3 regions of the Priestia sp. HNGD-A6 genome follow, and region 3 is predicted to be linked to each of the others. Evidence: riboswitches for the same ligand, from Rfam matches in the RefSeq annotation. Region 3 holds a riboswitch; each other region holds the start of a gene.
What was found. A riboswitch is a leader RNA that binds a small molecule or an ion and turns the genes downstream of it on or off. The one in region 3 is predicted to bind cyclic di-AMP.
Positions count from the first base shown of each region.

Region 1: it holds a riboswitch for cyclic di-AMP, as region 3 does, so the genes downstream of both, SCI76_RS20340 (dicarboxylate/amino acid:cation symporter) here and SCI76_RS21035 (TrkA family potassium uptake protein) in region 3, are expected to answer to the same signal.
Region 2: it holds a riboswitch for cyclic di-AMP, as region 3 does, so the genes downstream of both, kdpF (K(+)-transporting ATPase subunit F) here and SCI76_RS21035 (TrkA family potassium uptake protein) in region 3, are expected to answer to the same signal.

Region 1 covers NZ_CP138621.1:3,987,570-3,990,844, reverse strand. The annotation lists gene SCI76_RS20345 (aspartate aminotransferase family protein) at 1-214, opposite strand, end outside; gene SCI76_RS20340 (dicarboxylate/amino acid:cation symporter) at 323-1,558, opposite strand; cyclic di-AMP (ydaO/yuaA leader) riboswitch at 1,739-1,893, opposite strand; gene SCI76_RS20335 (NAD(P)/FAD-dependent oxidoreductase) at 2,496-3,275, opposite strand, start outside.
Region 2 covers NZ_CP138621.1:4,834,876-4,838,150, forward strand. The annotation lists gene SCI76_RS25165 (undecaprenyldiphospho-muramoylpentapeptide beta-N-acetylglucosaminyltransferase) at 1-898, shown strand, start outside; cyclic di-AMP (ydaO/yuaA leader) riboswitch at 1,057-1,199, shown strand; gene SCI76_RS25170 (hypothetical protein) at 1,272-1,409, shown strand; cyclic di-AMP (ydaO/yuaA leader) riboswitch at 1,425-1,565, shown strand; gene kdpF (K(+)-transporting ATPase subunit F) at 1,863-1,943, shown strand; gene kdpA (potassium-transporting ATPase subunit KdpA) at 1,968-3,275, shown strand, end outside.
Region 3 covers NZ_CP138621.1:4,120,158-4,123,432, forward strand. The annotation lists gene SCI76_RS21020 (peptidyl-prolyl cis-trans isomerase) at 1-308, shown strand, start outside; gene SCI76_RS21025 (Lrp/AsnC family transcriptional regulator) at 597-1,052, opposite strand; gene SCI76_RS21030 (carboxymuconolactone decarboxylase family protein) at 1,173-1,631, shown strand; cyclic di-AMP (ydaO/yuaA leader) riboswitch at 1,747-1,891, shown strand; gene SCI76_RS21035 (TrkA family potassium uptake protein) at 2,016-2,675, shown strand; gene SCI76_RS21040 (TrkH family potassium uptake protein) at 2,679-3,275, shown strand, end outside.

The sequences.
Region 1 (3,275 bases), 130 kb from region 3:
ACTGCGACCGATATACAAACGCAACTTTCTGTGCCTGATCCGTCATCGCATCAATAATTTCTTTTACGCCGTGTCCGATACTTGCTGTAACTGCCCCTGACGAAGCATCTATGTACTTTTTTCCATCTTGGTCGTACAAATAAATTCCTTTTCCATATGAAATAACTGGGTAGTCGTCGTCGAGCAGCGGCTTTATCACATGGGTTTTATTCATTTCCGCACTCTCCTTTCAAACACACACTCTTATTAAACTGTATGCTGAAAAGAAGAGTTTCTTGCCAATAAAAAAAGCCCTAGCATATAGCTAGAACTTTTACACATATTAAGCTGATTGCGTTACAGATTTATCGATACGCTTTGCTTCTGACTCAGCCACAATAACGGCACACGCAGCGTCTCCTGTAATATTTACAGACGTACGAAGCATATCAAGCAAGCGATCAATTCCGATAATTAATCCGATACCTGCTACAGGCAGGCCAACCGAACTCAGTACCATCGCTAGCATAATAAGACCAACTCCCGGCACGCCTGCTGTACCAATACTAGCAAGCACCGCTGTCAACACAACCGTCACAAGAGCGCCCAACGACAGATCAACCCCGTATACTTGCGCAATAAAAATAGTCGCTACACCTTGCATAATTGCCGTTCCATCCATGTTAATAGTTGCACCTAATGGCTGAACAAAACTGCTGATAGACTCGGGGACACGAAGATTTTTTTGCGCCACATTCATTGAAATCGGAAGCGTTGCATTACTGCTTGATGTACTGAATCCAACTGTCATCGCAGGAGCAAAACCCTTAAAAAAATCAATAGGGTTACGTCTGGCCATAAGAGCGACTGATCCCCCATATGTTACGATTGAATGGATGAACAGCGCGAGCACGACTACAATCATGTATAGCCCCATCGCTTTAATTGCCTGCCAGCCTTGACTTCCAACCGCGGTTGCAAGAAGCCCAAATGTTCCGTACGGAGCAAACTTCATCACTAGATTCACAAGGTACATCATCAATTCATTTCCTTGCTCAAGTAAATTGTAAAGTCCTTTTGTTTTACTTCCAAGCATCGTGATACCAAAACCGATAAAGATAGAGAAAACGATAAGTTGAAGCATATTCCCTTCAGCCATCGCTTGAATTGGATTGACTGGAATCATATTTAAGAATGTCTCTCCAACCGGTGGTGCTTTTTCAGCTTCAAAAGAAGCGTTTTGTGTATCAAAAGATCCAAATGTACCCGGTTTAATTGCATACGCTAAAATTAAACCGATAATAATTGCAACGGTTGTTGTCACTAGGAAGTAGGAAACTGTTTTTGCCCCGATTCTTCCTAATTTTTTGGGATCTCCTAAACCTGCTACACCTAACGTGATAGAGAAAAACACAATTGGTACAACAAGCATTTTAATTAAGCTTAAGAAAATTTGGCCAAGCGGTGTAAACAAGTACTTGTCCAGCGGAGCAAAAGCACTTGGAGCAAAAGCATTGATTAACACTCCTACAATAGCACCAGCAATTAGCGCGATAATAATCTTTGTCGATAGCTTCATAGATTTACCTCCCGTAAATAAATTATATTAGAATGATTCTAACTACCATACTTATTTTACCATGCATTGAGGGCGATAACACTCAAAATATACAATATATTAAAAATTTTCAGATTAATAGTTTAGGAATATTTTTAGCTATACAAAAAACCATGAGAATATCATGGTTTCATAGACCTGTTATTCCCTCACTGAATGCTTACGGAGTTAGCTGTCGGATTCGGGTATGTGAGTTACCCTACTTGATTCATTCAAGATTCACCCCAAGTACATTACGCACAAATATGGGTCCTCCGTTCTCTTATAAAGCAAAAGAGATTAAGCAAATAATTTTCTTTAATATTTTTGCATGATAATAATTGTTACTTTAATTAAAATTCATTTTATATGTTTCTGTCAAGTTTTTATTCAAAAATAATGCATGATTTTATCGTAAAAAGTTGAGAATTGTTATATTTTAAAATATTTACATCATATTTCAATAAACCAAAAACACCTATTTAACAAGACTTACAATCTAATGGATAAAAAATTAATTCAAAAAATAGTTTATAAAGTGAACTTTCTTCTCATTAATACCATTCATAAATATGTATAATTATTCTAATATCCATGTGCTTTACTGCTTCCATAAATATTTTACTTATCAAAAAAATAACTCTTTCCAACTGTTGATTTTATCCTTGTACTGCTTGATATACACTCCTTAAAATTTCACTGACTTTATTGATGCGAAGAAATCGACACTATCAATTCCCCTTATTCTACTTAATTCTGCTCAAGATAGAAGTATAGATTTCCTACTATCTTTTAAAAAAGGAGCGGGTAATTATCATATAAAACTATCGGAGTTGGAGCGGTACAAGTTCTTTACTTTTTACTTATTCCCTCTCGTTGATTTAACCCATAAAAAAAGAGGCCGTGACGGCCTCTTTTTTTATACAGTAACAGGTTCAGAACTTGCTTTACGATTCTTTAATTTTTCAACAATGTCACGAGCTACCCACACACCACACGCACTTGCCTGCGCGAGTCCTCGCGTAATACCAGCTCCGTCTCCTCCCACGTATAAACCGGAAATTTCAGTTTCAAACTTATCGTTTAACTTCGGACGGGCGGAGTAAAATTTCGCTTCCACACCGTAAAACAGCGTATGTTCAGATGCTAACCCAGGCGTTACATGATCCAGTGCTTCTGTCATTTCAATTAAGCTTTTCATTGTATTGTATGGAAGCACTAAACCCAAATCACCAGGGACAGCTTCTTTTAACGTTGGTTCTAAAAAGCCTTCTTTAATTCGATTCGCTGTTGAACGGCGCCCCTTTAAAATATCTCCATACTTTTGAACAACTAAGCCTCCGTTTGACAGCATATTAGCTAATCTTGATACTTCGTGCGCATATTCGTTCGGCTGATCAAATGGATCCGAAAATTTATGAGAAACAAGCAGCGCAAAGTTCGTATTTTGACTTCCAAGCTTCGGATCTTTGTATGCGTGTCCATTTGCTAACATAATCCCTGAATGATTCTCTACTACCACATGCCCTGAAGGATTGCTGCAGAACGTTCTGACTCTTGTACCTACAGACGTATTGTAAATAAATTTCCCTTCGTACAAGTGCTTGTTGATTTCTTCCATAACAACGTTAGATGTTTCTACTCGAACACCGATGTCTACTTGATTGTTAATCATTTTCAAACGGCGTTTTTTTAGTAA
Region 2 (3,275 bases), 710 kb from region 3:
GATTTCAAGCGGGAAGCTGCGTCGATACGTAGATATGGAAAATGTAAAAGATGTATTTCGAGTAGCAAAAGGGGTTGGCGATGCACGTCGCGTGCTGAAAAAGTTAAAGCCTTCTCTTGTTTTTTCAAAAGGGGGTTTCGTCACAGTTCCTGTGGTAATGGCTGCTAAATCTTTAAACATTCCCGTGTTCATTCATGAAAGTGATTTAACACCGGGACTGGCAAATAAAATTGCGCAGAAATTTGCCACTAAAATTTTCACTTCTTTTGATGAAGCCGCAAACTACTTTCCAAAAGAAAAAGTGCAGGTTGTTGGTTCACCTATTCGAAAAGAGCTATTTAGCGGAAGCGCAGCGAACGGGGAAAGCTGGCTACGCTTTTATGATAAGCGCCCCATTTTAACGATTATGGGCGGAAGTTTAGGAGCACGCCGTATTAATGAAATCGTTCGAGAGTCTTTGCCTGAACTGCAAAAGAAATTCCAAATTGTACACCTTTGCGGAAAAGGCAATATTGATACAAGCCTTGAAAAAGAGTCGGGATACCGTCAGTTAGAATACGTAAACGAACAGCTTCCTGATGTTCTAGCGGCAACTGATTATGTGATTACACGCGGCGGATCCAATGCCATTTTTGAGTTTTTAGCTCTTCATAAACCGATGATGATTATTCCTTTATCAAAAGCACAGAGTCGCGGAGATCAAATTTTAAATGCACAATCCTTTAAGAAAAAAGGCTACTGTATGGTTGTAGAAGAAGAGCAGTTAACAAAAGAACTGTTTTTGCGTGAAGTAAATGAGCTTCAGCAGCAGGCAAGTACGATGAAGCGTACAATGCGTGAAGCAACAAAAACGGATGCCATTTCAATTCTTGTAAATGAAATTGAGAAAATGAGCTAAAAAAAGCGTTCTTATCTCCTCGATAAGAACGCTTTTTTCTTCTGAAATTATTATTTTAAAATAATGAATAAATATAGAAAAATAAAGCTTTTAAAATTTCAAAAAATGTTGTTGACAGTAAATTTTAACAGGAGTAAGATTACTCTCATGAAACGTTCCACTGTGAAACGCTGAGTCTTTTCTGAAAGAGAAGGAAAGAGCGGAGGACCCAATTATCAGGGGTGAATCTCTTAATTGAGTAGGGTTACTTTCTTGACCCGAACCCGTCAGCTAACTTCGTAAGCGTTAAGAGAGAGGATGGTGTAATCGTGGTCGTTTTCTATAACAGCGGATAGTACGCTCCTTTCAAAATATAGGTGAAAGGAGCGTCAGGATGCATTTATCTAAGCAAATGATTCAAATGATTGAATATCGGGCCATGTGCGATCAGCAATCTTTTGATCTAGCAAACCGCTATTTGTCTACGTTAGTTAATCAAAGTTTTAAACGCAGCAGTAAAAACTATTATTAAGTCTAAAAATTAAATAACAAAGATACGCTTAATCAATTATGAGCGGGGGACCCAATATTTTGTACGTATGTACTAGGGGTGAATCTCTTAACTGAGTAGGGTTACTTCCATAACCCGAATCCGACAGCTAACTCCGTAAGCGTTTTGGGAGTAAAAAATTCGTGTCAATCACGGCTTATTTGTCGTGCATTAAACCGCGGAAGAGAACTCTCTTCTGCGGTTTTTTAGTGGAAAAAAATAGCATCACGTCTCGCCTTTAGCTTTCTTGGACGTGATGGTTTATGTAAAGCAATAGTTACTAAGCTTAGAAGCTATCATTTTTGTTAGGAAACAGTTAGGAGGGAGCAACTTGGATATGATCATGCTTGGAACGCTTGCCATATTAACAGCTGCTATGTACGGAATTATTTGCTGGTCGTCTCATGTAGTAGACGAAAGAGAGGAGAAGTGAACATGTCGTTCATTTTGTTAGGTATTTCAGTTCTCGTTTTAATTTATTTAGTATATGTACTGTTAAATCCAGAACAATTTTAATAAGCGGAGGAATAAAACGTGGGGATTTTTCTACTATCAGTTGCGCTGCTGCTTGTTTTTGTAGCGCTTATTGCAAAGCGCGTAGGTATTTATATAGCGAATGTGTTTTCAAACGACAAAAACACTAGCTTGGTAGGAAAGATAGAAACAGTTATGTTTAAAGCAGCAGGAATTAAAGGGCTTAATCAGACGTGGAAGCAATATGCATTTGCTCTTGTTTTGGCGAATACGTTTATGATTTTTGTGGTGTACCTTATCTTCCGGTTTCAAGGGGTACTGCCGTTTAACCCAAGCCACATCAAAGGAATGGATCCGGCACTTGCTTTTAACACGGCCATTAGTTTTATGACAAATACGAACTTGCAGCACTACAGCGGCGAATCAGGTTTGTCCTATTTCTCGCAGATGGCCGCCATTGTATTTATGATGTTTGCTGCACCAGCAACGGCACTTGCAGTAGCAATCGCTTTTATTCGTGGGCTAGCAGGGAAGGAAATGGGAAACTTTTTTGTTGATTTTGTAAAGTCAATTACGCGTATTTTACTTCCTATCGCTTTTATAACAGGCATTTTATTTGCGTTTTTAGGTGTCCCTCAAACGTTAAGCGGGACTGTGACTGCCCATACATTAGAAGGAGCAACGCAGCAAATAGCAAGGGGACCAGTTGCTTCTTTTCTTTCAATCAAAGAGCTAGGAAACAACGGAGGGGGATTTTTTGGTGTCAATTCAGCTCATCCATTTGAAAATCCTAACGCGTTGAGCAATGTATTACAAATCGTCCTTATGCTGTTATTGCCAACAGCACTTCCTTTCACATACGGAAAAATGATCGGACAGCGTAAGCAAGGCCGCATCTTGTTTGTAGCGATGAGTATGCTGTTTATCGTTATTTTAAGCACAGCGTTTGTAACAGAGTGGGGAGGCAATCCAAGACTTGGTGCTTTTCATCTAAATGAAGCGAACGGTTATATGGAAGGGAAAGAAGTCCGTTTTGGTGTCGGCATGTCGACGCTTTACGCCATCGTGACGACAGCAAGTGAAACAGGTGCAGTCAACACCATGCACGATACCCTGACGCCTCTTACCGGGTTATTAACGCTTGGAAATATGATGTTAAATACCGTATTTGGCGGTGTCGGAGCAGGATTTATGAATGTTATGATGTACGTCATCATTGCCGTATTTTTATCAGGTTTAATGGTTGGAAGAACACCAGAATACGTAGGTAAAAAAATTGAAGGAAAAGAAATGAAACTCATTGCCGTGACGCTTATTCTGCAGCCGCTGCTAATTTTAGGAGGAACAGCCGTAGCGCTCACTACTCATTTAGGA
Region 3 (3,275 bases):
CGCTTCAAGACGTTCAAAAAAAATATGCTGATGTCCAGACCATCAGCAAAATAGAGAATGATGATAATCTAAAGCTTTCAAGTCTATCTCCCTCTTTTATAGATGTTTTAAAAAAACAGCACATCGGAGAGTGTAGTAAGCCCATTAAAATGGGTAAAGTCTATTATATTCTTATTTTAAAACAAAAAGATAAAAAAACGGAATCAGAAGTCAAAGAAGAAATGATGAAAGAACTTGTTTTGAATCATATCAACCGGTATATCCAGGATCAACTGCCAAGGTTTCACGTGACTTTCAACCTTAGGTAGTTCCCTTTTATATAGATTGATTGTTTTCAAAAAACAAGCAGGTAAAAGAGCTTTCTATTAATAGAGAGCTCTTTTACATTTTTAAGTAGACAGAAATGTCGGTACCTGATAGAATGAAGTTGTAAAACTTTCATTATTCGGAAAATTTATACCCTCCAGCTTTGGAGGGTTATTTTTTATGCTTTTGGACGAATAAAAGAGGCTAGGACAGAAGTAGTTTAGTGGAAAGAAGATCCGAACGATGAATCGTTCGGATCTTTTCGTTAGTACGGTGAACGTATGTTTCAATCACTTTTCATCTTTTAAATGACTCAATAATGCAGAAGACATCTCCACGTGAGAAAGGGCGATGTGTGAAATCGTTTTGGCATAAGGTGTAATTTCGTTAATAAATTGCTCGAGTACGTGCAGGTGAGGAAGCTGAAGCTTTGTAATGAAGCAAGCCTGTCCGGCGATGCGTTCACAGAATAAAGCATAGGGATACTGAGAAATAAATCGTTTAAAACGCTCGTGCTCTCCGTTTTTCATGGTTACTTCAATAAAACACGAGACGGGCAACTGCAGCTTTTCATAATCAATATCGATTGTATATCCTTTTATAATACCAAAGCTCTCTAGCTGTCTTACTCGCTCTGCCACTGAAGGAGGAGACAGGTTAATTTGTTTTCCTAGCTCTCTTAAGGAAAGACGGCTGTTTTGCTGCAGTGCCTGCAAAATCGATAAATCAATTTCATCAATTTTCAATTGAAAACCTTCTTTCATATTAATGTTTCATTTGATTAGTAATAGCAGATAATATGTTTTATTTGTTATCTGAAATCTCCATTTTTCTTACTATAATAATTAAAAAGGAGTGAGTAAAAAATGGCAAGAGTTTTGTTAACAAACGAAGAGGGAACAAATTTTGAAAAAGCACTGAACTTAATTCCAGATGTAAAAAGGTTGTATGATGAGCTATACGACAAGCTTTGGAACAGTGATATAGTAAAAAGAGAGACTAAGGAAAAAATCAGGCTTTATCTAGCAGGTGTTAACGGCTGTGAGACGTGTATGAGCATGTCATATGTAGGCGATAAGACGCTTAATCAAAAAGTGTTAAGAGAAAAAGAGCTGGAAGAAAAAGATCGACTGCTGTTTCGATTTATAGATGTATACCGAGTGCGTCCAAGGGATTTGACGGATGCTGATATGGATCAATTAAAGAAATTTTACAGTGATACGCAGCTATTAGAGCTTTTGGCTGTTATTAATTTGTTTGATCAATTTCACAAACTGATTGTCAGTTTAGATTTATATGATTTTTGCAGTTTGCAGCGCAAGTGATGTCTTCCCTAAAAATATCTTGACAGACAAAATCCACAGGAGTAAGATAGCTTTCGTGAAGTGAAACGTATCATGAATCGAATCGATTATTCTAAAAAATAGATCATAGACATTTGAATAAAAATCGCTTAATCCATTACGGAGCGGAGGACCCATTATTTACGCACATATTGTGCTCCGGGGTGAATCCTTAAAAAGGTAGGGTTACTCTTAAAACCCGAACCCGACAGCTAACTTCGCAAGCGTTTTGAGGGGGAAGAGTGTGAAAAAACACAGGAGCCTTCCTGTGTTTTTTTGCGCTTTTTTTAAGAAAAACATGTAATTTTTTAGAAAAAGTATAAGCTAAGAGAACACACAGCAGTTGAAGAAAGGAATAAATACATTATGAAAAAACAGTTTGCTGTATTGGGATTAGGTCGTTTTGGAGGCAGTTTGGTTGAAGAGTTTGCTAATTTGGATGTGGATGTGCTCGCTATCGACCGCAATCAGGAGGTAGTAAAGAAATATAGCAACTCAGCTACATATGTCGTGCAAGCGAACGCAATTGATGAAGCTAGCTTAAAAGGGCTAGGCATTCGTAACGTTGATCATGCTCTTATTTCGTTTGGAGACGATATCGAAGCAAGCGTGCTTGCAACGATGCTTTTAAAAGATATGGGCGTTAAGCAAGTATGGGTAAAAGCGGTGAATATGTATCATCAAAAAGTGCTGGAGAAAATAGGAGCGGACAAAGTCATTCACCCTGAGCGCGATATTGCGAAGCGTATTGCTCATCACGTGGTGTCAGAAAAAATCATTGATTACATTGAACTGTCAAAGGATTATAGTATTGTCGAAATTGTCGCTTCTAAAAAGCTTCATAATAAAACGCTGTTTGATTTAAATATCCGTGCCAAGTACGGCTGCAATATTATCGGCTTTCAGCGAAAAGACGGGGAAATGGTGATTTCGCCTACCGCGCATGAAATAATTGAACAAGGAGATATGCTGATTGTTATCGGACATAATCGCGATTTAAACCGTTTTGAAGAAGAAGGAGTTTAACTCATGAAAAAACAAATCATTAAACTAACTCCTCCGCAGCTTCTTGTTTCCATTTTTGGCGGAGGAATTATTATTGGTGCTCTTCTATTGATGATGCCTTTTTCTACTACTGAGCCAATCCGGTGGGTAGACGCCCTTTTTACATCTACTTCCGCTATGACAGTGACCGGCTTAGCCGTCGTAGATACAGGTACGCGTTTTACCGTCATCGGTCAAACCATTATTATGCTGTTAATTCAAATAGGCGGTCTTGGCATTATGTCATTTGCCGTGCTGATTTTTATGATGCTAGGTAAAAAAATTGGATTTAAAGAGCGTATGCTCGTTCAGCAGGCATTAAATCAGACGAGCGTCGGTGGAGTTGTGCTGCTAGTTAAAAGGTTGTTCATCTTTTCATTTTTAATTGAGTTTGTTGCACTGATCTTTTTAGCGATACGCTGGGTTCCGGAATTCGGATGGTCTAAGGGGCTGTTCTTTAGCTTGTTTCATTCGATTTCGGCTTTTAATAACGCAGGGTTCGGACTACTGTCTGATAACTTAGTTCAGTATGTAGGAGATCCTATTATTAACATCACGATTTCTTTTCTCTTTATTATTGGT